DNA from 2 places in the Serratia sp. FDAARGOS_506 genome. Region 1 is predicted to be linked to the other one. Evidence: predicted binding sites of a transcription regulator. Region 1 holds the regulator's gene; the other holds the start of a gene.
The links. Region 1 encodes Fur, which represses iron uptake genes when iron is present. Its sites were predicted from a motif close to ATAATAATGAGAACNACTATCAA; they were not measured.
Positions count from the first base shown of each region.

Region 2: a site for Fur is predicted at 1,742-1,764, ahead of entS (enterobactin transporter EntS). Genes of this name have one in related genera too.

Region 1 is NZ_CP033831.1:2,642,108-2,645,241, forward strand. It holds gene EGY12_RS12825 (beta-N-acetylhexosaminidase) at 1-1,418, shown strand, start outside; gene fur (ferric iron uptake transcriptional regulator) at 1,663-2,109, opposite strand; gene fldA (flavodoxin FldA) at 2,439-2,978, opposite strand.
Region 2 is NZ_CP033831.1:1,826,618-1,829,751, reverse strand. It holds gene entS (enterobactin transporter EntS) at 409-1,665, opposite strand; gene EGY12_RS08815 (enterobactin synthase subunit F) at 1,842-3,134, opposite strand, start outside.

The sequences.
Region 1 (3,134 bases):
GCCAAGGGCCGGACGTCTACGGCGGCTTCTTCAGCCGTCAGGACTATATCGACATCATCAAATACGCCCAGGCGCGCCAGATTGAGGTGATCCCGGAGATCGACATGCCGGCGCACGCCCGCGCCGCGGTGGTCTCGATGGAAGCGCGCTATAAAAAGCTGCATGCCGCCGGGAAAGAGCAGGAGGCCAACGAATTCCGCCTGGTGGATCCGACCGATACCTCCAACACCACCTCCGTGCAGTTCTTTAACCGCCAGAGCTATCTGAACCCGTGCCTGGACTCTTCCCAGCGCTTTGTCGACAAGGTAATCGGCGAGATCGCGCAGATGCATAAAGAGGCCGGTCAGCCGATCAAGACCTGGCACTTCGGCGGCGACGAAGCGAAAAACATTCGCCTGGGCGCCGGCTACACCGACAAGGCGAAACCGGAGCCGGGCAAAGGCATCATCGATCAGAGCAACGAAGACAAGCCGTGGGCCAAGTCGCAGGTGTGCCAGACGATGATCAAAGAAGGCAAGGTGGCCGACATGGAGCACCTGCCGAGCTACTTCGGCCAAGAGGTCAGCAAGCTGGTGAAGGCGCACGGCATCGACAGAATGCAGGCCTGGCAGGATGGTCTGAAAGACGCCGAGAACGCGAAGGCGTTCGCCACCTCGCGCGTGGGCGTCAACTTCTGGGATACCCTGTACTGGGGCGGTTTCGATAGCGTCAATGACTGGGCCAACAAAGGGTATGAAGTGGTGGTTTCCAACCCGGACTACGTCTATATGGACTTCCCGTACGAGGTGAACCCGGACGAGCGCGGTTACTACTGGGGCACCCGCTTCAGCGACGAGCGCAAAGTGTTCAGCTTCGCGCCGGATAACATGCCGCAGAACGCGGAAACCTCGGTCGACCGCGACGGCAACCACTTCAACGCCAAGAGCGACAAGCCGTGGCCGGGCGCCTACGGGCTGTCCGCTCAGCTGTGGAGCGAAACCCAGCGCACCGATCCGCAGATGGAATACATGATTTTCCCACGCGCGCTGTCGGTGGCTGAACGCGCCTGGCACCGCGCCGGTTGGGAGCAGGACTATCGCGCCGGCCGCGAATACAAAGGCGGGGAAACCCACTTTGTCGATACCAAGACGCTGGAGAAAGACTGGCTGCGCTTCGCCAATATCCTGGGGCAGCGTGAACTGGCCAAGCTGGACAAAGGCGGCGTCGCTTACCGTCTGCCGGTGCCGGGCGCACGCGTAGCGGGCGGCAAGCTGGAGGCGAATATCGCCCTGCCAGGGTTGGGCATCGAGTACTCCACCGACGGCGGTAAGCAGTGGCAACATTATGACGCCAAGGCCAAGCCGACGGTCTCGGGTGACGTTCAGGTGCGTTCGGTCAGCCCGGACGGCAAGCGCTACAGCCGCGCCGAGAAGGTCTAAGCTCGGTGCAATGGCCTGCTGCCCTGGCGGCGGCCGTATAACGAAGGGGGAATGCGTTCGCCCGCGCGTGTCGGCGTAGGGCGGACGTTGAAGTGAGAGGAGTACGTGGAGTCGCTGTGCCGCTGCAATTGTGATATTTCATGACATGATTTTCCCCGGCTTGTCCGGGGATTTTTTTGCCCGTTGCACGGCGGGCATAAAAAAACCGCCTCGGTGTGAGGCGGTTTTTCATAGCCGGTCAGGCTTATTTCTTGTCGTGCAGCGTTTCGTCTTCGCGGCAGTCACCGGTTTCACAGTGACCGTACAGATACAGGCTGTGGTTGGTGAGCTTGATGCCGTGTTGCTTGGCGATATCACGCTGGCGCACTTCGATGGATTCGTCGCTGAATTCGATCACTTTGCCACAGTCCAGGCAAATCAGGTGATCGTGGTGATGCTGTTGGGTCAGCTCGAACACGGACTTGCCGCCTTCGAAATTGTGACGTGTCACAATGCCCGCATCGTCAAACTGGTTCAGTACGCGATAAACCGTTGCCAACCCGATCTCTTCGCCCATATCAATCAGTTTTTTGTACAAATCTTCCGCACTGACGTGATGGCATTCCGGATTTTGCAGTACTTCCAGGATTTTGAGTCGCGGAAGCGTGACTTTTAAGCCGGCCTTCTTCAATGCGATGTTGTTGTCGGTCATGCGAATTCAGTCCTGTTACTATGCTAATCAAGTTGAGGCGTACTCGCCTGTGGCATCGGTCGGCACAAAGAGTTAATGCGTCTCATTATAGAACCGGTTGTACTAAATGGAAACCGCCGGTTGTTAACAAAGATATAATTGCACTATTGCATGTTTTGCATGCAACGCCTTGATGGGTGGGATAAACCGATATCTCAGTCTACCGTGACGGGGTGGGAAGTTACAAATCTGTAGCTTCTATCGCAGCAATCCCTGCTGCCGATGACGGCCCTGTGGGCACACTATGCACTTTACAGGGCCTTTGTTCAACCTTTCGCCAGTGCCGGGGTTTAGCCGACGATATCGGCCAGGCTCAGCTCTTCGACGATCTGTTTGACCCAGGCGTCCACGCGCTCGTTGGTCAGCTCAGGCTGACGGTCTTCGTCGATCGCCAGACCGATGAAGTGGTTGTCGTCCGCCAGGCCTTTGGAGGCCTCGAAGTGGTAGCCTTTGGTCGGCCAGTGGCCCACGATGGCCGCGCCGCGCGGTTCGATGATGTCGCGGATGGTACCCATCGCGTCACAGAAGTATTCCGCGTAGTCTTCCTGGTCGCCGCAGCCGAACAGCGCCACCAGTTTGCCGTTGAAGTCGACTTCTTCCAGCGTCGGGAAGAAATCATCCCAGTCACACTGCGCTTCACCGTAGTACCAGGTCGGGATACCTAGCAGCAGGATATCGAACCCTTCCAGGTCTTCTTTGCTGCTTTTAGCGATGTCATGCACTTCAGAGACGTCGTCGCCAAACTGTTTCTGGAGAATTTTCTGGATCATTTTGGCAATGTTTTCGGTATTGCCAGTGTCGCTGCCAAAGAAAATGCCTACAGTAGCCATATCGCGTATAACCTTTAAATTCAAGTAATTGCATTACTCGACGCCGGCACTGCCGCCGCTGACGCCGATTAAAATGATGCCATGGCAAGAGCCTTTCGCCTCCGGGGCGGGCGCCGACAGGCGCAGTCTCTTACCGGTAAATGCGTATCATGCCAG
Region 2 (3,134 bases), 820 kb from region 1:
TAAATTACTCGCCGATATTTGCCATGTCAATAAACGTAAACACTTCTTTCATTTCGAAATCATGACATAAACGCTGTGGGTTTTACGCATGCCGATGATAAGCCAGGCTGCGCCCCCCCCTTGACCGTGGCGCCGTCGCAGACCCAAAAGCCCGTAATCAAGGCGGAGGGTGCAGGGCATAGCGGGCCTATGTTCAAGCCCGACAACGCGGAGTACGGGCTTTTGGGGCGCGACCCGAAGGGCTGGGGCCATTTGGACGCGCATCGGTGTTGCAAGTCGCTTATTTGGCCCACCAAACCTCACGACTCGCGCCTTGCTGCGCGCCCAAATGACCGCCAGCGGCGCTCACGTGCAAGGGTGGGACGCAGCCTTTTATTTGATCCCACAGCGTTGTCTTAACGCATTCGACTACTTTTCTGTGGCGGGCTGCGGCTCCGGTTTGTGCAGCGTCACCTGGCGCAAACCGGTCATGGCGAACAGCAACAGGATGCCGAGCACCGCCGCGCCGAAGCCGAAACCGCTGGCGCTCATCGCCGGCAGCATGAAGGCACCCATCGCCCCCAGCAGCAGCGCGCCCAGCGCATCGCCCACCACGTTCTGCGCCGTCCACAGGCCGTTGATGCGGCCGAGGAAGTTGTCCGGCGTCAGGCTCTGGATCAGGCCGTATTGCAGCAGCGAGTTCAGCGCGCTCAGGTAGCCGAACGCCACCAGGCACAGCAACGCCAGGCTATACCACGGCATCAGGCCGAACAGGCCGATGGCGGCGAACGCCGCGATCGCCGTCAGCAGCATCACCCAGCCGGGGCGCGCCACGTGCGCCACCCGCCCGCTGGTGAACGCACCGATGGCCGCGCCGAGCGGCACGGCGGCGTACATATAACCGAGGTGGGCAGCGTCGATGTGCCAGCTTGCCGCCATCGCCGGATACAGCACGCGCACCGCGCTGGCCATGGTCAGCAGCGCGCCGATCAGCGCCACCATGCCGATCACCTTGTTCTGGAACAGGAAGGCGAAGCCGCCCGCCAGCGCGCGCAGTGGGTGTTCACGCGGCTGCGGCGGCGGCATCAGCTGCGGCAGGCTCAGCAGAGGCAGCAGCGTCAGCAGAGTACCGAACGCCGCCAGGCCGTAGTTCCAGGCGATGCCCATATGGGCGATCACCAGGCCGCCGATCGCCGGGGAAAGAATCGAGCCGAAGCGCACCGTCAGCATGCTGATGGCACCCGCCTGCACGATGTTTTCGCGGCCCACCAGCGCCGGCGTGGCCGCCAGTAGCGCCGTCACCCCCACCGCGCCGAAGAAGCCGTCCCACACCGCCAGCAGATAAATGGCCGCCAGCGAAGGCGACGGCAACAGGGCGTTGAGGCACAGGCCGACGAAACCGACGCCACAGGTGGAACGCGCGAACAGGATCAGCCGGCGCCGCTCATAGCGATCGGCCAATACCCCTCCCATCAGCAGCCCGGCGAACATGCCGCCGCCGGCCAGCGTCACCGCCAGCCCGACCTGCAGGGTGGAACCGGTCAGCGCCTGGATCTGCACCGGGATGGCGATCGCCATCAGCCCCAGCGCCACAATGGAGATAAAGCGCGCACAGAATACCGCGCGGAAAGCCCGGTTGGTTTTCAGCAGGCTGAAATCAAGCAGGATGGAGGGTTTGCTACTCATCGGTTGTTCACCACATCGTTAAACGGGGATTCTGCAGTTGCGGGGCGCTATGCTAGCACAGATAGCGAAATCAATAATGATAATAAAACTCATTGATATTCAACTGTGAGCAACAGCAAGAAACGCCGCCACACGCGGGGTAATCCCCGTGCCTGGCGGCGAGATGACGAGCGCGATTACAACGTGCGCAAGATCCGGTTCAGCAGCGGCCCCAGCACTTTGAAGGACGCCGGCGAAACGATATCGACATGCGCGCAGTCCAGCTCGTGCGCCTGCAGCGCATCGACGTACTGCGACCAGGTCTGCTGCACGTCCATTCCTTCCTGCAATGTGCGTTTGGCGACGAACAGCGTCGCCTGGCCGTGGAAGCGGGCGGTGCGCGTGTGCGACAGCAACCTCACCGAATCGGCGTAGTTGGCTTCGATGTTGTCGAACATCGCGGTACGCGTCTCGCCCAGCGCCGGATCGAGCGTATCCTGCGACACCGCCAGGAACTGCTCACGCTCGCGCTGCACTTCCTTCAACACGTTGTCGTCCAGCATCACGTCCCAGTTTTGGGTCTCCGGCGGATAGGTATCCAACAGGCCGAGGAACGCCACCTGCTCGCCGCGCGCCTGCAGCCGCGCGGCGATGCCCTGCGCCAGCGTGCCGCCCAGCGAGTAACCGATGAAGTGGTACGGCCCGTGCGGCTGTACCTGCAACACCGTCTGCAGGTGGGCATCCACCACCTGATCCATGTCTTCGCTCAGCGCCAGGGGGCCGTCCGGCCGCGGCGACTGGATACCGACCAGCGACCAGTGCTGATCGAGATAGCGCGGCAATACGCTGAACTGCCAGGAGAAACCGGACGCCGGGTGCAGGCAGAACAGCGTCGGCCCCTCGGTGACGCGCAGCGGCAATACGCTGTCGAATCCGCTGCGATCGGCCTCTTCCTGCGTGCGATCTTCCGCCAGCAAGGCGGCCAGCTGTTCAACGCGCGACGCCACCATCACCTGGCCGACGGACACCGCCTTGCCCAGATCGCGACGCAGCTCCGCAGCCAGACGCATCGCCAGCAGCGAATGGCCGCCGAGCGCAAAGAAATCGTCGTCGGCGAACACCTGCTCGCGCTGTAGCAAGCGGGCGAACACCGCCGCGATCTCGCTTTCCAGCCCGGCCTGCGGCGGCCTTCCGGCCTTGCGCTCACTGCCCTGCGGTTGCGGCAAGGCCTTGCGATCCAGCTTGCCGTTGGCGCTCAGCGGCAAATCGCTCATTTCCACCAGCGCCACCGGCACCATGTGCGGCGGCAGACGGTCGGCCAACGCCGCGCGCAGGGCTTGCGCATCCCAGTTCGCGCCAGGCTGCATCACCAGATAGCCCACCAGTTGGCGCGCATCGCCGCCGGCGTCCACCGGCGTGCCCTGCAGCACCAGCGCGTGCGTCACCGCCTGGCGCACGCCCGGCAGCGACAGCAAGGCATGGTCGATTTC